3 regions of the Vibrio sp. 1078-1 genome follow, and region 2 is predicted to be linked to each of the others. Evidence: predicted binding sites of a transcription regulator. Region 2 holds the regulator's gene; each other region holds the start of a gene.

Region 1 (7,609 bases), 220 kb from region 2:
ATCAAGCTTCATGCCTACTTTGATGAAAAAACCGAAGTTGTATTTGTGACTCCGGGGGTTGCACTGCGTTGGTTTTCGGAAAACAAGCTAGCAGACTTTGATGTCGTGATAGTGGACGAATTTCACGAGCGACGCTGGGATATTGATCTATTAACCGCCATTTTGAAGCAAGAAAATCAACATCGATTGATCGTCACTTCCGCTACCTTAGAAGGCGAAAAGCTTGCTCGTTACCTGAATGCTAAGCGCCTGAGTTCGGAGGGACGTTGCTTTCCAGTCACGGTGACACATCGTTCCACAGACAGCCGCTATTTACCGAACAAAAAGGGATGTGAACAGGAAGTTGTCGGAGCGGTAAAAGAAGCACTGGAAGATGAAGATGGCGATATTCTTGTTTTTCTCCCAGGACGTAAAGAGATCGCCCAATGCGCGCAGATGCTACAAAGCAGCAGTGATGTCATGGTGGTTAAACTTCATGCCTCGGTCAGTGATGAAGAACGACATCGTGCGCTGACGGTACAAAAGCAACGGAAAGTCGTATTGGCAACCAACGTCGCGGAAACCTCTCTGACCATTCCTAATATCCGTGTGGTAATCGATAGTGGTTTAGAGCGCAGAACTGTACAACGAAATGGACGTACAGCACTGACATTAACCAACATTTCTAAGGCCAGTGCCGCGCAGCGAATGGGGCGAGCAGGTCGCGTTACCGAAGGGGCTTGTATTCGTCTATATGGTGAGCACGCGCCTTTAGAGTTGGTGACACCTCCAGAATTACACAGAGAAGAGCTCGTCGAGCCCATGCTGGCAGCGGCTTGTTGTGGGTACCGTCTTTCAACACTCGATTTTCTCGACTCAATTCCTCCAAAGTCGCTAGAGGCATCTCATTCGACGTTGTTATCTATGGAAGCGATTGATGAGGATGGCAATGTCACGCAGCATGGTAGAAAAGTATATCCACTACCCATTGATGCACTGTTTGCCGATCTCGTTACCAGAATTCAAGCGAAGCCAGAGAAGGAAGCAATGATTGATTTGGCTGCCGCCTTATCTGTGCCTGCGCAGCTCTATCAGCGACAAAGTGGTGAAGTTGCTGAGCTTCTATCTCAAGAGGAGCCATACGGATGTGATGTCTCTTTGTTGATCCGTTTGGTTCGGGGGGAGCGACTTCCGGGCATTGTCATTGATGCCAGCGCACTCGAAGAGGCACAAGGTTTAGCGAAACAAATGCGAGAAGTATTTGAATTACCGGAACTTGACGTTGCCTCTCGATATAAACGTGAAGCGCTCTTTTTCTCCATCGCCTCATTGCACCCTGAGCTTGTGTTTGTCCGACGAGCTCGTCGAAGGGATGCTCTAGGAAATGGCGTAGTCGAGATGCTGGTTGGGCGTAACAGCCGCTTTCCTGATAAAGAAGAAGCGGCCATCGTGCTAGATAGCCATAGCGTGCCAGGACGAGGCGTTAAGCAAACACTGAACCTCGCATCGGTTATGATGCCTATCCCGCTGACATTATTACGCGAACTTGAGCTAGGGGAGTGGCAACAAGGTGAGACGAATTATGAAGAGGAGACCCCAAGAGCAACGATGCATTTGGTCTACGCCGGACGAACAATCTGTACTGAACATCAAGCGTTAAAAGGTGATGTTGCTGTTCAGTCTATTGTCGAAATGATAGAAGACGAGACACTGTTACCAGGATTTGCTTCTCAAAGAAAACAACAAATCCAACACTGGAAACTCTACAACGCATTGGGCCTTAATGTCGAAGGAGAAGAGGTTAACGACTTGGCCTCCTTGACATTTTCTAGCTGGTTAAAGGATCAGTTGGAAACATTAGGCGTTGAAAATGTCGATGATATGGCGTTGTTTGAACCGGAAGACTTAACATTTAACGGTGTTCCAGAATGGGAATACGACGATTTCACGGAGCAGTACCCTTTAGAACTTTCGCTGCCAGAACTCCAACTGGATGTTGAGTATTACGCGTCTCGCAAGCTAGTACAGGTCGTTTATCGAGAGGGAAACCGTAAGGGAGACCCGAAGCGTTGGGAGCTGCCACGTTGGGCTGGTTGGAAGATACAGTATAAAAAGGCCAGTCGAGTGATTGATGTAAAGTAGGTCGGCGGATGACGTTGTGACAAGAATTGATATTTTCTTGGTGAATCTATAATGATTTCATATTGATAGCGTTACTTGCGTGTTGTTTTTAGTTTCTTAATTGAAATATTAATCAATTGAATGCTTATATATGGCGAAGCTGTACATCAGTTGTTACAAAGCTGGTTTTAATATTTCCTTTTGTATGTAAATTAGGGCATAAAAGACGAATGTTTTATATCCCATTGCTATATCAAAACAGTTGAACGATATTTGGTATATCTCATTTTCGAGTGTCGGGGGCATAGAATGGATCAACAAGGAAAGACGTGCATTGAATTCGACTACACTAGCTTTTTAGGAGCGACAGGTAGTAAAAAATGGACCTTTTTAGAGGCATTTGCCACCATCGCGCCTATTTTCGGTTTGATGTGGAAACAGAACATTGCGGAATTGCGCAAGCCTGAAGATCGGTTGTGGGATGCCGCATTAAAATCGATGTCTTCTCGTAAAAGTGATGAATCCAATTTGGTCCGCTTAACCCAGCTAGCTAAACATGAAGGGATCAATGAATTGCGAGTCGTTATGCCATATTCGCTCGATGTTCAGCAAATCGAGTACATAGAATCTCGCAGTCAGTTGAAGGTGGACACGTCAGAACAAGATGTTCTTAACATCAAGTTTTAGGCTGAGTATTTCCACTTCATCGATGTACTACTTAACAATAGTGCAATGAAAAGCGACCTCAAAGTAGGTCGCTTTTTTATTTTGAGGTTTTTGTCACAGGTCTTAGGAAGTGTGATGAATATAGAGTATTTGCACTTAAATTAACAAAAATGTAACGTTTGGAAATGCAATTGTCATAACTAGCTTCTAACTTTGTGTTTTTAGGACAAATTACCGACTAAGTGGTTGGTACTGTAAGTTCGAATTAACGTCCCTTATTGGCATACAAGGATGATTGAGTCACCACGTCATTTGGGCATAAAAACAAACACAATAAGAAAGGAAGTCAATATGTCTTTGTCTCGTCGAGACTTTATGAAAGCTGCCTCTTCAACGGCGATTGTTACCGGGCTGGTGGGCTGTGGTAGCGATGCTAGTGAATCTGTTGCGGTTACCTTTGAGCACGGAGTGGCGAGTGGAGATCCTACTCAAACACAAGTAATCATTTGGACTCGTGTTACGACCTCAGCAAGCTACGCAGATGTAAGCTGGCAAGTTTCATCTAACGAAAATTTTACTGATATCGTGCAAAGTGGCACTTTTGCCACAGACACGAGCCGAGATTTCACGGTAAAAGTCGATGTTCAAAATCTCAACGCAAATTCTCGCTACTACTATCGATTCATGGTTGGAGATGTCACTAGCGAAGTCGGGCAAACTCAAACATTACCAGAGGATGGTGTAGAAAAGGCATCCATGGCGGTTGTTTCTTGTGCAAACTATCCTGCTGGCTATTTCCATGTGTATCGAGAGATTTTAAATCAACATGAGCAAGACCCGTTTGATGTGGTGCTTCATCTCGGTGATTACATTTATGAGTATGGTGCTGGTGGCTACGCTAGTGAAGATGCTGAGGCACTAGGGCGAGAGCCAAGCAAAGGCACTGAATGTATTACCTTAGATGATTACCGAAAACGGTATGCGCAATATCGCCAAGATGCTGATCTGCAAGCGTTACATGCGAGCCTACCAATGATTGCTGTCTGGGATGACCATGAGCTTGCAAATGATACTTGGAAAAATGGTGCGGAAAACCATCAAGAAGAGGAAGGCAGTTTTAATGATCGTCGTGCATCTGCGGCTGCCGCGTGGACAGAATGGTTGCCCGTTCGTGAAAACACTTTCTCAAACATGCTGATTTACCGTCAGTTTTCGTTTGGAAGTTTAGTCAATTTGATGATGCTCGACACGCGACTTGTGGGGCGTGATAAACCGTTGGATTATTTCTCGCTCAGCTCACCAACGATGGAAGCTATTGGCGGTTTAGTTGCCCAGTCGCGCAGTCAAGACCGAGAGCTGTTAGGCGCTGACCAACTCGCTTGGCTGATGGATGCGTTCAGTACGCACGACGCAACTTGGAATGTGCTAGGGCAACAAGTGTTAATGTCTCGTATGGAGTTGCCAAGTTCGGTTATGACCGCGATGTTTCAATTGTTTACTGCCACTGAAGAACAAAAAACAGAGGCGTTATTAGCGGTAAACTCTGCGATTACGGGTTATCTCTCTGACCCAAGTTTAGATACCATTGCTTTGCCATATAACCTAGATGCATGGGATGGTTACTACGTTGAGCGAGAGAACGTTTATCAACTGGCCAAAGCCAGCAGTGGTAACTTTGTCTGTTTGGCAGGAGATACGCACAACGCATGGGCAAGTGAGCTTAAAGACGTATCTAAGCATCCTATCGGGGTAGAGTTTGCGACTAGCTCTGTGAGTTCCCCTGGGTTAGAGGCCTACCTCGCGTTAGACCCTGTTGCGATCGCTCAAATGGAATACACGCTGCCGCACTTAGTGTCAGAATTACAGTGGGCAGACATCAAACAGCGTGGCTTTATGCGCGTTACTTTTACGCCCGACAAGGCAGAGTCGACCTGGTATTTCGTATCAACGATTAAAGACAAAACATATCAGGTGACGACCAAGTCAGCCTCTACAACAGATGGCACTACGTTAAATATCGGCTAAACTGAGCCTAATACGAAAAAAGTCCGCAAGCTAGTGCGGACTTTTTATTGGAAAGCATTTAGCAATCTAGCGACAGTGCTAGTCAATCAATCCGTATTCTTTGCTCAGAACTTCGATGATTTCCGCTTTCGGATTCTCACTCAAATGAATCGGCTTGCCTGTAATCTTCTCGGCAATACCAATGTAGGTGCTCGAAATCGCCATCAAAGATTCGACGGGTAAAGCATTATCACGAGCGAGTGCTTCACGCTCTGGCATACGTTCTTTATTTAGCAAGATATCTGGGTCAGGGAAGTGGTTAAGTAGGAACTGGCGGAAACCTTCTTTTGAGTTCTCTACGATGTGACCTGCTTGGTACTCTTTAGCATCCCATATACGAGACGAGTCTGGTGTACCCACTTCATCCATGTAAATCAGCTTTTCATTGCCAGCAGCATCATGAACATAACCAAATTCGAATTTGGTATCGACAAAGATTTGGTCAATTGCTTCTAATGCTTGGCTGATAACGTTAAAGCCTTCTTTCAGCAGTTTTTCGTAGAGTGCGATATCGTCCGCACTTGAGAAGTTAAATGCTTCGTAGTTGTCTACGATATTTTGACGAGTAATATTAACGTCATCCGCTTCTGGCACACCGGGAATGCCTTTTAGAATGCCTTTTGTGGATGGGGTCATTAGCAACTCTGGCAGTGCTTTGTCTTTTTCTAACCCTTCAGGAAGTTGGATTCCACAAAACTCGCGCTCGCCATTTGCGTAAGCGCGCCACATCGAACCCGTGATGTATTTGCGGCAGATGGCTTCGATTTTTACCGGTTTGGCTTTTTGTACAATCCAAACAAAAGGGTGAGGAATGTCTAGAATATGGCTATCTGCTAAGCCATTTTCTTTGAACAGTTTGAACCAGTGATTAGAAATCGCATTAAGCGCAGCCCCTTTACCCGGGACACCATTAAGACCACCTTCAGCATGCCAAATACAATCGAACGCAGAGATTCGGTCGCTAATCACCATGATAGCCAAAGGCGCATCTGGCGCGACATTGTATCCTTTTTCTTTGATCAGTCGGGCGCTGTCTTCATCAGTTAACCAGTAAACTGAACGAACTTTTCCACTATGAACGGGTTTATGGGTGCGAATTGGCAGGTCGTCATTGACGGCAAGTACTTGATTAGCAAGGCTCATTGCGACATTCCTATCATCTTAATCAAACGTCAGAAAGAGAAGATATTCAGCAAAATGTGGGCGCTGAATAAATCGAATGTGGGCATCATACCAGAACTATTTTAACTCGCCAGAGAAAAAGCAAACGTTTGCCTATTTTCTTTAATACAAAAAAAGCCCCCTTAAAAAGGAGGCGAGATGCAGGATGGATAACGTCGAACTTATTAGTGGTACTTATTAACTCTGCCTTCGACGAAAAAGACTTCACACTGATAGCGCTGCGCCATGTCGCGCAACATAGATTGATTCATAAGTGCAATTTTATTGGATGCGACAACAGCACTGGCATTGCCTGATCGGATGGCTTTTATCACGATCTCGACTTCTGAAAGCTGTTGAGAGGGCTTCATTTGAATAACGTTTTTACAGCAAATATTAGAAGCAGTGAGTTGTTCAAAGTCTGGACGAGGGCAGTCTGCTGTAAACAAAATCCATTGTTTCTGCTGCGATAAAACAGCCAGCTTAGATAGAAGCTGATCCGAAACGGCCATGGGCTTAGTTGCTTGTGCCAATACGTTGTAACGAGAGTATGTATGAGATTGACTTTGTAACTGCATCTTACTGTTCCTTTATACATGCTGTATGCCTATACAGTAGTTTGTTTTGGCGACCTGATCAACAAGTTTCTCAAAAGTTATTTGCGGTTTTTTGAAAAGGAAATAAAAGAATTTTACTTTAAGTAATTGAATTTATTTGTTTATTTTTTATTTCTGATATGTCTAACATCAATTTAAAAATGTGAGGTGAGTAGAAAGTTGGACGAGAGACATACAGGGGTTTACTACTGTATATACAGGTGTTTTTCACGGACAGTGGTTTGTATACAGTGGAAGAGGGCTGATAACCGATGCGACATGCTATGTAGGATAGGAGGGAATACGAGATAGAGATTGGAAATAGGCTTGGGAGATCAAAAAAGCGCCTTATAAAAGGCGCTTTTGAAAATCAGTTCCATTGATTCCGTCTTGCTTAGCTCGCTCGTTGCAAACGTTCGCGCATTTGCAATTCGCCTTGGTTAAATAGGCGCACGTCGATTTTTGCCATATCGTAACAAGCTTTACATGAGTAGTGGTGCTTGCCATCTAAATAATCGTGACGAGTTACAAGACTAGGTTTTTTACACCAATCACAGGTGCCTTCTTCAGTGAACATTGATTTTCTCCCCACCTAGATTAATTTGAGTCGTTAGGTGTTATTTTGCGCCGGGCATTATGGCATAAAAGCGCGACTTAAGTTAAATGTCTGTTAATTTCTTTGAGAGGGAGATCGATTGCGGTGTTTGATTATATGGGAATAAAAGCATGGTAGCCAAAGTATCCTGACCTATTTTTACTGTTTTGTAACATTTTGTGAGACGAGCTTAAAGGCATGATTGAGTCGCTTCATTTCTTCTTCACTGCCCCTTGTGTCAGGATGATAAAGCTTTGATAACTGTCTATAGCGTAGCTTGATTGCCTGTAAATCAGGGATGGTTTGTGGTGTGTAGCCAAACATAGCACACGCGACGCTTAGCTTATGGTTTTCTGCCTGAGTTTTGGATTTCTTAAATTCTCTGAATACTTTCTCTAACTGACGCTTCAGTTGCTTGTTCGTAAAC
Region 2 (7,609 bases):
GCAGTTAAGCCGTGCAGCATTAATGCGCTTAACTGAGGGCATTCGTATTTTAAGAATGTATCCAGGCGCGAAATTAATCTTATCCGGCTATGCTGGCGGATCTGAAATTAGCCACGCGCGAATGATGGCGAACGTTGCCCTTGCGTTGGGAGTCGCGAAATCCGATATCATTTTATTAGAAGATGCGAAAGATACGTGGGAAGAGGCGCGTCAAGCGGCTGCATTCGTCCAACAAAAGGAGATTGTGTTAGTCACTTCTGCGAGTCACATGAGCCGTGCATTGTATGAGTTCAACGCAGCAGGCATTAAACCAATCCCAGCCCCGACCAACTTCTTAGCTATTAGCGAGATAAGTCAACCTTGGGATAAATACTCACCTAAAGCGCGTTACTTAGAACAAACAGAGCTTTATTGGCATGAGTACTTGGGCAGTATTTGGCAAAGGTTGCGTGATACTGTCGGCCAAACACCAATGGTTGAAGCAAACTAGTATTATCTTGAAGCCACAAAAAAGGAGAGCCGAAGCTCTCCTTTTCTTTTTACGATTGAGTTATGTTCAAACTAGTCACCAGCAAACATATAGCCTTCGCCGTGCACCGTTACAAAAATCTGTGGGTTCTTAGGATCGAACTCCATTTTTGCGCGCATACGTCGAATAAGAACATCAATGGTGCGGTCATTCGGCGCATCCACTCGATGGCTGATCATGTTCAAAATACGCTCACGACTTAACACCTGGTTAGGGTAAGACGATAATGCCACCAAAAGTTCATACTCTGCTTTAGTTAGTTTTACTGGCTCACCGTTGCGGCTAAGTGCGCGACGTTGAATGTCGAATGTCCACTCCCCAAAGCGCACAATGTGCTCTTCACTGGTTTCATTCGCTTTCGAGCTGCCACTACGCGCTGCTGAAATACGCCACAGCAAGTTTTTAACGCGAACTAACAGCTCTCTCAGTTCAAAAGGTTTTGTCACATAATCGTCAGCACCCATTTCTAGGCCTACGATTTTATCAATGCTATCCGTGCGTCCTGTTACTAATATGATACCAATATCCGATTGGCTACGTAACTCACGAGTAAGCATCAGGCCGTCTTCACCAGGCAAGTTAATATCCAGCATGATCAGGTCTACATCGCCCGCTTGCAAAACTTCACGCATTTCCGCGCCACTCTCTGCTTCGCTGACTTGGTAGCCCTCATTTTGGAAATATCCCGCAAGCTTACTACGAGTTACAACATCATCTTCTACGACTAATACGTGATAGCTCATTTACACCACTTTTCTGTCTTCTTATTATCCAAGACGTATTCTATTCATAACTAGTAACATTTCTAGTCATAGATACATTAAAACGCAAGATTTAGCGTTTTTATTGATTCAAAACAAGCTTGCCCATTGCTATTAATAAACGGTCATTTTTGACCATAAAACATAACAATTATAGTTACTGCTATTCATTTTAATTGATTACACTTAGGGGATATCCCTAATTGACTTTGTGATGCATGACTTGAAGCATCATTCAGGAGCCCAAAATGCAAGAAGTGAAAGCTTTTAATGAAAAACGCGCTGAAATTTACTGGTGGTTTTCGAGCTTGTTCGCAAAAGAACTAACAGAGAAAGAATTGGAAGCCTATCACAGTGTTGAAATTCGCAGTTTTCTCGCAGGTTTAGGTGAAAATGAGTCGCTGAAACCAGCTGTTGATAGCCTAGTTGATGCATTGAATCGGTTACAAGATCGTGAAGATGCACAACTAGAGCTTGCAGCTGACTTTTGTGAACTGTTTTTGAAGACAGAAAAATACGGCGCTCTTCCTTACGCATCCATGTACATTGGTGAATCAGGTTTACTGAATGACAAGCCAGCTGAGGAAATGGAAAAGTTGATGGCTGAATTTGGCGTTCAAGTAGACGAAAACCTAAAGGAACCTGCGGATCACTTAGCCGTTGAGCTCGACTTTCTCGGGAACATGATTATCCGCTCAAACGAGCTTGAACAAGAAAAACACATGGAAGAAGCCTTCGTTAAACAAAACGACTTTATCCAGCAACAATTGATGTCTTGGTTACCTCAGTTTTCAGACAAATGTAAACAATTCGACGAATTTGGATTTTACTCGAGTGTCGCGAAACTATTAGTTGCATTTTGTAAACTAGACAGCGCCTACCTTCTTGGTGAATAATTGCCGCCTATTTTTAGGGAGCCTGCCTATCGGGCTTCCTGTATGCCGAAAGTGACCAATTGTAAGTAACTTGGGTATAATATTCGTTTGCCTTAACTTAGCGCAAAGACGCTTGGTTATTTAGCAGTCAAAATGTGACTTCAAATACACAAATCTCGTGCTGAAAACATTGCTAGTCAGTCCACATAGGGCTAAAATGTGAGCGCAAACGATTAAATATGATTTATATGTAAACCGCTGAAATATAGCGGTTTTTGTGTTTTCTTAACAGGTTGATGGCAATTTCTCATCAGATAGAAAAAAGATAAAATTCATCGACCGATGCTGCTACGCACCCTTTTGTCGCACTTGGATCAACCGCTGCCGAGACACTTAGCGCCAATTTTATATTGCTAGGTGTGAAACCATTAGAGCATCAGGTACATCCAATACGACATATTTCAGTAGCTCGATACAGGACACCATTTATGGCCACGATAAAAGACGTTGCTCGCTTAGCCGGCGTTTCCACTACGACAGTTTCGCACGTTATCAATAAAACGCGTTTCGTTGCAGAAGCAACGCAAGAAAAAGTAATGAAAGCCGTTGACGAGCTGAATTACGCGCCAAGTGCCGTTGCACGCAGCCTAAAATGCAACTCAACTCGTACGATTGGCATGTTAGTAACTCAATCAACTAACCTATTTTTCTCAGAAGTGATTGATGGCGTTGAGAGCTACTGTTACCGCCAAGGCTATACTCTGATTTTATGTAACACAGGCGGGATTTACGAAAAACAACGCGATTACATTCGTATGCTGGCTGAAAAGCGCGTTGATGGCATCCTAGTGATGTGTTCTGACTTAACCGAAGAACTAAAAGAGATGCTTGACCGTCATGCGGACATTCCTAAAGTGGTCATGGATTGGGGCCCAGAGAGCTCGCAAGCAGACAAAATCATGGATAACTCAGAAGAAGGTGGCTACATTGCGACCAAACATCTGATTGACAATGGTCATACGGATATCGCTTGTCTAAGCGGTCATTTTGAAAAGCTTGCTTGCCAAGAGCGCATTGCAGGTTTCCGTCGCGCAATGAGCGAAGCGAACCTAGCTGTAAATGAAGACTGGATCCTTGAAGGTAACTTTGAATGTGATACGGCCGTATTAGTTGCAGATAAAATTACCGCAATGGACAAGCGCCCGACGGCGGTATTCTGTTTTAACGACACAATGGCTCTAGGCCTAATGAGCCGCTTGCAACAAAACGGGATCAAAATTCCTGAAGATATTTCAGTGATCGGCTACGACAACATCGAGCTTGCAGAATACTTCTCTCCACCGCTAACGACTATCCACCAACCTAAACGTCGTGTTGGTAAAAATGCATTCGAAATTCTACTTGAGCGTATCAAAGATAAAGAACACGAAAAACGAATTTTCGAAATGCAACCTGAGCTTGTAATTCGAAATACTGTGAAAAAAATGAACTAAATTTTACTGTATTTAACCGTGTTAAATAAGCGCTCTACAGGGGCGCTTATTTTTTTGGAAAAATTAAGCATTCTCTAATACTTCACACCACTCTAATAACAATTGACTAACGTTAACTCCCTGTTTTATATAAATGTAATATATATTAAGAACTCCTTTTCAAAGGCCAATTTGCACCTTTCCATATGCAAAATAGAGCATTCAATCTATCATTTTTATTGAACCGATATCACACTTTTAACGCTAAACCGTGATGTTAATTCAATATAAGAAGTATGCTCATTGTGTCACGCACAGGGCAAACCATTCGAAAGAGTGGGACGCAAAGCCTCCGGCCTGAACCATATTACGATATGGAAGGTAGCGGGGTTACCGATGGCAAGTGTGTAAGCAATGACTTTACTCTGTAATGACATTGTTTTTACGCATGTTTGCTACTCTCTCGGACCTGACTTTTGGTGGCGTAATATTAATTACACCGAGATAACAAAACATGGATAAACCGATACTCAAAGACTCTATGAAGCTATTTGAGGCACTTGGTAATATCAAGTCGCGCTCAATGTTTGGTGGCTTCGGACTATTCGCTGATGAAACAATGTTTGCACTAGTGGTAAACAATCAGCTTCATATCAGAGCAGACCAAAAAACTTCATCTGACTTCGAGAAACAAGGGCTAAAGCCTTACGTTTATAAAAAACGTGGCTTTCCAGTCGTTACAAAGTACTACGCTATTTCCAGCGATTTATGGGAATCAAGCGAACGCTTAATCGAAGTAGCGAATCAATCATTGAAAAAGGCAAAGCTTGAGAAAGAACAGCAAGCAAGTACAAAACCTAACCGTTTGAAAGATTTGCCTAACTTACGACTGGCTACCGAGCGCATGCTAAAAAAAGCCGGCATCGAATCCGTAGAGAAGCTTGAAGAGGAAGGTGCGCTTAACGCCTATAAAGCGATAAGAGATACGCACTCTGCAACCGTCAACATTGAGTTGCTATGGGCACTAGAAGGTGCTATCAACGGCACTCATTGGAGTGTGGTACCTCAAGCTCGCCGAGATGAGTTGATGAACGGCCTCCAATAAAAGTCGGCCTAAAAACTATCTTGTAAAACCGCAGTCTAATCTGCGGTTTTTTTGTGAAATTTTTTCGGTTTTCCTACTGTCTTATTACATATATCCCAAATTGGAATCAAAATTATGAATAAGAAACTGATATTAGGTCTCATCCTACTAGCGGCTATCGTCTTTTTAGGTATTAACTTTGGCCAGTATTTAACCTTAGAGAATGCAAAAGCCCAACAAGAAGCACTAACTACATACATCGATCAGAATTTTGTATTCTCGGCTGCGATTTACTTTTTTACCTACATTGCAATTACCGCTTTTTCTATCCCAGGAGCGGCAGTAGTCACCTTACTTGGTGCAGCCTTATTTGGTTTTTGGACAAGCTTGCTACTGGTTTCTTTCGCTAGCACTATGGGGGCAACACTGGCCTTCTTGAGCAGCCGATACTTATTGCGTGACTGGGTACAAAACAAATTCGGAAATAAACTCAACGCAATTAATCAAGGTGTCGAAAAAGACGGAGCTTTTTATCTATTTTCCTTGCGTCTAATCCCTGTATTCCCTTTCTTTCTAATCAACTTACTGATGGGCTTAACACCGATGTCTGTAGGTCGATTTTATCTCACTAGCCAAATAGGTATGCTGCCAGGCACAGCCGTATATCTGAATGCAGGTACTCAATTAGCAACAATTGAAAGCCTATCGGGCATTGTTTCACCCGCAGTATTAGCGTCTTTTGCGCTATTGGGACTATTTCCAATCATCACTAAATGGGTTATGAATAAAGTAAGGCCGACACCAAGTCAGCAAAACTCGTAATTGGTGAAGTGGGTATTTTGATGAAAATATTTATCGCTAAAAACCCAGCAGAAGCACACATTGTATGTGAGCTGCTTAAAGTGGAACAAATTTACTGTGAAGTTCGCGGAGAAGGTATTTTCGGCCTAAAAGGAGAACTGCCGTTTGGTGATGATACCGATCCTTATGTGTGGCTTTTTGACACGGCACAAAAGATGAAAGCTGAAGAAATAGTAAAAGCATATCGAAAACAATCCGATAGGCATGAGTATCAAGATTGGCAATGCCCAAAATGTCATGAAATAAACGAAGGGCAATTTGGTGCATGTTGGCAATGTGGATATCAACTAGGAGAGCTATAGCGGCTCTCCTATTCAGTGGATGCACTCAGTTTTAAGCACATACAGCTTGCTGTTTAATAAACTCGATGGAGTGTTGATTGAAGTCTTCTGGACGCTCTACATTGCATACATGACCACAATTCGGGATTTCTCGTAGAATGCTGAGCTTATGTGCTGCAACCATTTCTTTGACAGGTTTAATAAACATGTAATCCCTGTCGCCCATTAAGTAAAGAGTCGGAATGGGTAACTCTCGATCTTTAAAATATTTCATTAACGGATTTACATCAGCGGCAAGAATAAACCAACGTTTAAATTCTTTTTGGCAAAGCTTCTTGGCTTCGCGAATAAAAAGGTGGCGAGATTCTCGTTGGCTTCTTTGAGGCATAACAATATAAGCGAACAGTTTGTAGAGCCACATGTACGGTAGGATATGCTTACAAAAATTACCTAATTTCACCAATATCTGAGAACGAGTGTTAAGCCTTGTGACAGCACCGCCGAGCACCATCGAACGTACGCGCTCTGATGACAATTCAGCAAGGTTTCGAACAATAATAGTACCAAGCGACATACCGACAAAATGAGCGGATTGGATCTTTAAATGGTCCAATACTTTCAAAATATCTTGGGTAACTTCCGTAAAGGTATAACGGCTAGCAATGAGCTCTTTAAGTAACTGATTTGACTTTCCATGCCCTCTTAAATCGATCAGCAATAAGTTAAAGTGTTGCTTGTAAGCTTTAATTTGCTTGAACCAGATAGAAGAGCTACCACCAGCACCGTGCACAAATACAACCCACTCATTACTAGTAGGGTGCAAATAGGTTTTATGAAAAAGTAGCGGCTGGGTCATATTGAGTATCAAAAAGATCGTGCTATTGAGTAAAAAGCCATCCTACCACACTCCCCTTACTCAAGATAATAAAGGCACCTCATTCGGTGCCTTTCGTTACAATTTTAAGTCAAACTAACGCTGAGTGGTAAAGCTGCAAATAAGATTCTGCGGCCTTTTGCCAACAAAAGTCTTGTTGCATCGCGTGCAACTGTACTTTATTCACTTCAGGCTCGTTTTGAGCGTAGAGCAACAGTGCCCTTAGCATCGTTAACAACAATGCCTGCGGTGTCGGTTCGAAAAAAACAAACCCCGTTGCTTCAGATGGGTTTACATCATAATCGCTAACGCTGTCCTTTAAGCCACCAACACCGCGTACTATCGGTAATGTCCCATAAGCCATACTATAGATTTGGTTTAAGCCACATGGTTCAAACTCAGAAGGCATCAAGAAGAAATCAGAACCAGCTTCAACGATATGCGCAAGTTCATTGTCATACGCTTCTACAAAGGCAAATTTGCTAGAAAACTGCGCGGCAACCTCTCGTAGCTGAGCTGCAAGAACAGGGTCTCCGGTCCCAACGACAACTAGCTGAACATCGTGCTTCAAAAAATCGGCCAAAGCAGGCAACAAGTAATGAACGCCTTTCTGCTGGGTCAACCGACAAACCATACCGAACATAGCTACATTTTTTTCGGGCAAATTTAGTCGTTGTTGTAATGCTTTTTTACAAGCTTTCTTCCCTTGCGACATACTTTGCTGGTCGGCGCAGTAATTAACCGGCAAGTAGGTATCAGTTTCCGGATTCCAAGCGCTGTAATCACAACCGTTCAAAATACCAACTAAGTCCTGCGCGCGTTGCTGAAACTCCCAAGCCATGCCGTGACTGCCAAGCTCTGTTTTTAGTTCC
Region 3 (7,609 bases), on a different contig from region 2:
CAAGTCGTGGTGATTGATAAAGGCACGTCAGACAATCTCAAGCAAGGCAGTGTGTTTGATTTAAAAGAAGACGCGCACCCAGTTTACAAAGACGGCGATGAGTTCAAGAAAGAGTTTGGCGTGCTTGATAAGAAAATTACTTTGCCTCAAAGCAAAGTTGGTGAGTTGCTGGTCATTCGTCCTTATGAGTACTTTAGCTTGGCACTGATCACTAACAGTACGAAACCCATTAACCAAGATATTTCGGTGGTGTCACCGTTGGCGGACGAATTAACCATCGATGAATCGACGAAATAACGATGATCTCGCTGCCTGGTTAAAACTGAGTTGTTTGCCAGGCATTGGCGGCGTCAAAATGAATAAGCTACTGGCAAGAGACACGCCACGTAACATCGTAAACTTCTCTCCTGAACAGCTACAACAACTTGGGTTAACAACTAAGCAAATTCAAGCTTGGGCTTCAACAGATAAAGAAGTCGATGCTTGTTTAAGCTGGCTTGAGGCTTCTACAAATCATCATATCCTGACACTGACTGACCCGTGTTATCCACCTCAGCTCAAACAAATCGTTGCACCGCCACCTCTACTTTTTGTTCAAGGAAACCCTACTTGTCTTTCTCAGCCACAAATCGCGATGGTTGGAAGTCGAAATGCGAGTATTGATGGATTACAGCATGCACGTCAGTTTGCTGCAGAGTTTGTTCAGCACGATTTTATTGTCACCAGTGGTCTCGCTTTAGGCATTGATGGTCATGCGCATGATGGTGCGTTGCAAGCGGGTGGTAAGACGATTGCGGTGCTAGGATCTGGCTTAGAAAATATTTATCCGGCACGTCATCGTGGTTTAGCGCAACGTGCTATTGAACATGGGGCTTTGGTGTCTGAGTCTCGGCCTAATGCCAAGCCGCGCCCAGAAAACTTCCCGCGTCGTAATCGTATTATTAGTGGATTATCGCTTGGTGTACTGGTCGTCGAGGCGGCGAAAAAGAGCGGCTCGTTAATTACAGCTCGTTACGCGCTTGAGCAAGGTCGAGAAGTATTTGCGCTGCCAGCGTCAATCAATGCCCCCAATGCCTGCGGTGGAAACCAGTTGATACGTCATGGCGCTTGCCTCGTAGAAAAGACGAAAGATGTCTTAGATGAAATACAGTCCTTGCTTGATTGGTCTATTAATCAGAGTACCGATTTATTTTCTACGTTAAATGATGAAGAAGAATTGCCATTTCCTCAGCTGTTAGCTAACGTAGGAAGTGAAGCTACACCGGTTGATATTCTTGCAAACAGGACCAATATACCTGTCCAAGAAGTCATGATGCAGCTCTTAGAGTTAGAACTCTCTGGGCATGTCGTTGCGGTTTCAGGTGGCTATATTCGAAAGGGGAGGGGCTAGCTATGATGATGGATATACTGATGTATCTATTCGAAACCTACATCCATAGCGATGCAGAGTTACAGGTCGAACAAGACGAGTTGGAAGAAGAGTTGCTTCGTGCAGGCTTCCAACAAAAAGATATCTACAAAGCCCTTGTCTGGTTAGAAGAGCTTGCCGCATTGCAGCAAAGTGACACCTCTTCTGCAATCTCGACTTGCATGGCTTCGTCATCAACTCGTATCTACACAGCGAAAGAGATGCAGCGTTTAGATTTGGAATGCCGAGGTTTTCTATTGTTTCTCGAGCAAATCAATGTGTTAACCACAGAAACTCGCGAAATGGTGATTGACCGAGTGATGGGATTAGAAACGAGTGAGTTTGAGCTTGAAGATCTCAAATGGATCATTCTGATGGTGCTGTTTAATGTGCCTGGCAACGAAAACGCTTACACGCTAATGGAAGAGCTGTTGTACACCAAGGAACAAGGGATTCTTCACTAACCATCTGGGCAAGTTCGAGTTTAACTAGAATAAACGCGAGCTTGTCTTTTTGTGTGTTTTTCACGAAACGGTAAGTATGAGTAGTAAAATCGACAACACCCTTTTCTCTGCCCATGAACACGCTTTGGAACACGAGCCGTGTCCAAAATGTGGTGGTGAGCTGACTCTCAAGCACGGAAAACATGGCCCATTTCTCGGCTGTAACCATTACCCAAGCTGTGATTACATTAAACCGCTACACAGCAATGATGGTCACATCGTGAAAGAGTTGGGTGTGCCTTGTCCTGAGTGTGGCAATGAGTTGGTTCTCCGCCAAGGGCGCTACGGTATGTTCGTTGGTTGTAGCCATTACCCGGCTTGTCATCATATTGAGTCGATTAATCAACCAGAGCCAGAGGCGCAGTCACAAGAGCAACACGCTTGCCCTGAATGTGGCAAAGGACATTTGGTTGAGCGTAAAACCCGATTTGGCAAAACATTCTACGCGTGTGACAACTACCCTAAATGCAAATTTGCTGTGAACCTTGCTCCGGTCAAGGGGCGATGCGAAGAATGTGGTTTTACTTTGTTGGTGGAGAAGAAACTCGCCAGTGGTGTGAAATTGCAATGTGCCAACCGTAAGTGCCAGCACACCCAACAAGGGTAAATACATCAAAGGAATTAAAAAGGGTCGCATCGTGCGACCCTTTTTTTATTTTTTTGCTGCCAAACGTTAGTGTTGAGGCTGTTTAGCGAACGCTTGCACGGCTGGGAAAGCTATTGGGTCTAAGATGTCTGCCAGAGCGCACAACCTACGGTGCAATTCTCCTGGGTAGTCGCCACACACGTTGATGTGTCCCATCTTGCGACCTGCACGTTTCTCTTTGCCATACCAATGAATGTGGCAACCATCCATTAATAACAATGCTTCTGGTAGTGTGTCTTCACCAAGAATATTAATCATTGAGGTTTCACGAACCAATTTCGTACTGCCTAATGGTAAGCCGCACACTGCGCGCAGATGGTTTTCAAACTGACACGTTTCTGCACCTTGCTGTGTCCAGTGACCAGAGTTGTGCACGCGTGGAGCAATCTCATTCACTAAAAGTGCCCCATCGACATCAAAGAACTCAAGCGCTAATACGCCAACGTAATCTAGGCTATCTGCGACTGCCGTGAACATTTGCTTTGCTTGTTCCTGTAACCCTGGCGCATCAATCGCAGTAGAAAGACTCAATACACCGTTGGTGTGGACGTTCTCTGCCAGAGGATACACTTCCACACTGCCATCTTTGCTTCGAGCACCAACCAGTGATACTTCGCGGTTAAAAGGAACAAACTCTTCAGCAACAATCGCTTGAGTTGGTGTTGCCGCGATGCACTCCGACATCTCAGTCCAAATGTCGTCGACTTGAGAAGCTTCTTTTAAGCGCCATTGGCCTTTACCATCGTAACCACCTAATGCACTTTTCAGAACCATTGGCATACCAACGTGTTCAATTGCGCGGTCAAAGTCTTCACGAGTTTCAATGACGTAGTATTTCGCGTTGCGCACGCCGGCATCATCAAGCAGTGCTTTTTCAATACGGCGATCACCACCTGCTTTGATGGCTTGCGTACTTGGTAGGAACTTGCCGCTCGCTTCGCAAACCTTGAGCACGTCATGTGGAATATGCTCGAACTCGGCAGTAATCACATCAACTTGCGTAATCGCATTTTCCAAGCCATGGCCAAGTACCTGTTGAGTTAAAGGGTGAACGACATCACCGCTGCTGACATCGTAAGCTGAAATTTGAATATTCAGTGGCGCACCAGCCAGAGACATCATACGAGCCAACTGACCCGCACCAAGAACCAGTACATGCATCTGATTAATCCTCTGCAGGGTTTGGATTTGCGAGAACTGTTTCCGTTTGCTCATTACGGAATGCTTCTACCTTCGCCATGATGTTTTCATCATGAGTGCCTAGGATTTGCGCAGCTAGGATACCGGCGTTTGCTGCGCCCGCTTCGCCAATCGCCAATGTACCAACCGCAATTCCCTTTGGCATCTGTACAATAGAAAGCAGTGAATCCATACCTTTCAGTGCACGAGACTGAACGGGAACCCCAAGCACTGGCAAACTAGTAAACGCCGCCGCCATACCTGGTAGGTGGGCTGCACCACCTGCGCCTGCGATGATAACTTTGATGCCGCGTTCTTTTGCGCCACTAGCGTAGTCAGCCAGTAATTGAGGAGTTCGGTGTGCTGACACGACTTTTGTTTCGTAAGGCACGCCAAATTGATCTAGCATGTCCGCTGCTAGTTTCATGGTTGGCCAATCGGATTTAGAACCCATGATGATACCGACTTTCATCTCAAACTCCTTTAAGCTGCAAAAATTAGGTGAGCTATAAATTTGTGCGCATTATACGGGGATTTTTATCTCAAGCAAACGTTTGCTTCTTGTTGTTGGCGCTATTGATACATTTTATAAAAAAATTGCTTTAGTGTCTGAGAATGAATATTTGTACACTTAGTGAAAACAACACAGTCAAACAAATAGGAAGTAATCGGTGGATAACTTTGAACAAGTGCTCAACGCACTCAAGCAAGGCGAAGTGATTGCCTATCCAACAGAAGGGGTTTTTGGTGTCGGATGTGATCCAGATAACCCAGAAGCAATTCAAAAGCTATTAGAGCTCAAGCAGCGTCCGGTAGAAAAAGGGCTGATTCTCATCGCGGCAAGTTATGATCAGCTCTTGCCTTATATTGATGAATCTCAGTTGACTGAAGAACAATTACAGACTGTTCATGCCACTTGGCCAGGCCCATACACTTGGATCATGCCAGCGAGCGATAAAGTATCCAACTGGGTTTCAGGGCAGTTTGATTCAATTGCGGTTCGTGTGACTGATCATCCTTTGGTGCAAAAAATATGTAATGCATTCGGAAAGCCGTTAACCTCTACCAGCGCGAATCTTTCCGGCTTACCACCGTGTATGACCACGGAAGAAGTCGAAGAGCAGTTGGGTGATAAGCTGGTCGCCATTCTTCGTGGCGAGACCAGCGGTCGTGATAAACCCAGCGAGATTCGTGACGCCAAAACTTCACAAATATTAAGACAGGGTTAACCCTGCTAACCAGCCATCATTAGGTTTCACGTAATAGGTAATAACGTATGTCAGCGATCGATAAGCACGCCGTAAAGCAGTTCTTGATGTCACTTCAGGACTCCATTTGTCAGCAGTTAGAACAAGAAGATGGAAAGGCCGTCTTTGTCGAGGATGCATGGCATCGTGAACCGGGCGAACGTCTTGGTGGCGGTGGGCGCTCACGTGTTATGCGTGATGGCCTTGTTTTCGAGCAGGGAGGCGTGAACTTCTCGCATGTGGAAGGGAAAGAAATGCCAGCATCTGCGACAGCGCATCGTCCAGAGCTAGCGGGTCGTCGTTTTGAAGCGATGGGTGTTTCTTTGGTTATTCACCCTAAAAACCCTTATGTACCGACTTCACACGCCAATGTTCGCTTCTTTATTGCAGAAAAAGATGGCGAAGACCCAATTTGGTGGTTTGGTGGTGGTTTTGACCTAACGCCGTTCTATCCATTTGAAGAAGATTGCCAATCATGGCACGATACTGCAAAACTGCTTTGTGCGCCATTTGGTGACGATGTTTACCAAGAGCATAAAGCATGGTGTGACAAATACTTCTTCCTACCACATCGTAATGAAACTCGCGGTGTTGGCGGTTTGTTCTTTGATGATCTAAACCAGTGGGAATTTGATAAGTGTTTTGCTTACATCAAAGCAGTCGGTGAAGGCTATTGCCAGGCTTACTTGCCGATCGTTTCTCGTCGTAAAGAGTTCAAGTATGGTGAGCGTGAGCGTGAATTCCAACTATATCGTCGCGGCCGTTACGTAGAGTTCAACTTAGTGTATGACCGTGGCACCTTATTTGGTTTACAAAGTGGTGGGCGTACTGAGTCGATTCTGATGTCAATGCCGCCGCTCGCTCGCTGGGAGTACTGCTACGAGCCAGAAGCGGGATCGCCAGAAGCTGAACTTTACGAGCGATACCTAACGCCCCGAGAGTGGTAAGCACGGAATCTCCTTTTCTATATAGATAGATAGTGATAGGGTCATCTGTAATCAGGTGGCCCTGTTTTCTCTATATCTAAGTAAGGAGCAAAGGTAAGGAAATGACCCAGCAAATCGATCGCTATGCCGTGTTTGGTAATCCTATCGGACACAGTAAGTCGCCATTCATTCACACCTTGTTTGCTCGTCAAACTAATCAATCTTTGGTGTACACCGCAGAAAGTGCACCTGTTGATGGTTTTATTGACGCGGCGAAGGTGTTTTTTGCTGAAGGTGGCAAGGGGTGCAACATCACTATGCCATTTAAAGAAGATGCTTATCAATTTGCTAGTCGATTGACAGAACGGGCTCAGTTAGCAGGCGCGGTAAATACCCTCAAGAAGTTAGACGATGGTGAAATCATCGGTGACAACACTGATGGTGCAGGTTTAGTGCAAGATCTGCTTCAGCATCAGGTTGTATTGGAAGGCGCGCGAATCCTAATTATTGGCGCTGGTGGTGCAGCTCGTGGTGTTATTAAGCCACTACTTGATCAAAAGCCGACCTCTTTAACCATTACCAACCGTACCTTTAGTAAAGCACAGGAGCTTGCAGAGCTGTTTGTCTCTCACGGTCCTATCCTCGCCAAAGAGATAGCAAGTATTGATGAAGAGTATGATGTCATCATTAACTCCACATCCGCTTCTCTTAGTGGTGAACTGCCGACTATTTCATCCTCCATCTTTGCCGCTAACAGTACAAGCTATGACATGATTTATGGCAAAGGGGTGACGAGCTTTAACTTATGGGCAAAAGAGAATGGTGCCGCTCATGCGTATGACGGTCTTGGAATGTTAGTTGGGCAGGCTGCGGAAAGCTTTATGCTCTGGCGTGGCTTACGTCCTGGTGCCAAACAAATTCTCAGAGAACTAAGAAAGAACCTTGAAGGTCAATAAGCGATGAATCAATCCATCTTATTCCCAGATATTCAATCATGGGATGAAGTATCACAATCGGTAAACTTTTCGGCGCAACAATCAGGCGCACTAATAGAGTGCTTTGTGACGAAACAAAAGTTAGAAAAGCTCAGTGGTTCACTGATTGAAACTGAGCAAGCGGCAATTAAAGTGTTTACTGATTACCGATTCGACCTAGAAGAAATGGCTGAAGAGCTAATAGAAGATGAAGCCTTCAACGAAGAAGGCCATATCATCATCGGTTAACAGGGCTTTAGTTCAAGTCTTTTACTTCATTTAAGTAGTCGTTTTTGTTCTGCACATAGTTGTTGGCAGACTTTTGCAAGAAAGCTCGTTCTTTTTCTGATAGAGGGCGAGCTTGTTTTACTGGGCTTCCAACATATAAGTAGCCACTTTCTAATACTTTCCCAGGTGGCACTAAACTGCCTGCTCCGATCATCACCTCTGACTCAATTACAACAGCATCTAAAACAATAGCTCCCATACCAACCAAAACACGATCGTGGATCTCACAACCGTGCAGCATCACTTTGTGGCCAATCGTAACGTCATTACCAATAATCAATGGGTAGCCGTTTGGGTTTTCGGCGTTCTTATGGGTGACATGCAAAACACTGCCATCTTGAATATTCGTTCGATCACCAATGTGAATGTGGTTTACATCGCCTCGCGCTGCTACCAATGGCCAAATGCTAGAATCATCGCCAATTCGGATATCACCGA

What was found. The regulator PurR, encoded in region 2, represses purine synthesis genes. The targets are predictions, from matches to a motif close to TNANGNAAACGTTTNCNTNA.
Region 1: R7190_RS05520 (phosphoribosylaminoimidazolesuccinocarboxamide synthase) is a predicted target of PurR. The motif match lies at 6,090-6,109, and genes of this name have one in related genera.
Region 3: purE (5-(carboxyamino)imidazole ribonucleotide mutase) is a predicted target of PurR. The motif match lies at 4,279-4,298, and genes of this name have one in related genera.

Annotation. Positions count from the first base shown of each region.
Region 1 is NZ_JAWOWM010000002.1:351,942-359,550, forward strand. Features, by position in the region: gene R7190_RS05505 (helicase-related protein) at 1-2,121, shown strand, start outside; gene R7190_RS05510 (hypothetical protein) at 2,410-2,787, shown strand; gene R7190_RS05515 (alkaline phosphatase D family protein) at 3,118-4,791, shown strand; gene R7190_RS05520 (phosphoribosylaminoimidazolesuccinocarboxamide synthase) at 4,870-5,973, opposite strand; gene R7190_RS05525 (SulA-like leucine-rich domain-containing protein) at 6,177-6,569, opposite strand; gene R7190_RS05530 (hypothetical protein) at 6,982-7,164, opposite strand; gene R7190_RS05535 (J domain-containing protein) at 7,342-7,609, opposite strand, start outside.
Region 2 is NZ_JAWOWM010000002.1:129,769-137,377, reverse strand. Features, by position in the region: gene elyC (envelope biogenesis factor ElyC) at 1-490, shown strand, start outside; gene torR (two-component system response regulator TorR) at 562-1,272, opposite strand; gene torD (molecular chaperone TorD) at 1,539-2,186, shown strand; gene purR (HTH-type transcriptional repressor PurR) at 2,654-3,658, shown strand; cyclic di-GMP riboswitch class I at 3,946-4,035, shown strand; gene R7190_RS04530 (TfoX/Sxy family DNA transformation protein) at 4,152-4,742, shown strand; gene R7190_RS04525 (TVP38/TMEM64 family protein) at 4,857-5,543, shown strand; gene R7190_RS04520 (DUF2007 domain-containing protein) at 5,564-5,884, shown strand; gene R7190_RS04515 (alpha/beta fold hydrolase) at 5,916-6,719, opposite strand; gene glgA (glycogen synthase GlgA) at 6,829-7,609, opposite strand, start outside.
Region 3 is NZ_JAWOWM010000017.1:164-7,772, reverse strand. Features, by position in the region: gene R7190_RS21840 (LysM peptidoglycan-binding domain-containing protein) at 1-297, shown strand, start outside; gene dprA (DNA-processing protein DprA) at 281-1,390, shown strand; gene R7190_RS21830 (DUF494 family protein) at 1,393-1,872, shown strand; gene R7190_RS21825 (type I DNA topoisomerase) at 1,949-2,518, shown strand; gene R7190_RS21820 (5-(carboxyamino)imidazole ribonucleotide synthase) at 2,585-3,718, opposite strand; gene purE (5-(carboxyamino)imidazole ribonucleotide mutase) at 3,723-4,208, opposite strand; gene R7190_RS21810 (L-threonylcarbamoyladenylate synthase) at 4,408-4,965, shown strand; gene hemF (oxygen-dependent coproporphyrinogen oxidase) at 5,013-5,930, shown strand; gene aroE (shikimate dehydrogenase) at 6,032-6,865, shown strand; gene R7190_RS21795 (DUF1488 domain-containing protein) at 6,869-7,132, shown strand; gene R7190_RS21790 (gamma carbonic anhydrase family protein) at 7,140-7,609, opposite strand, start outside.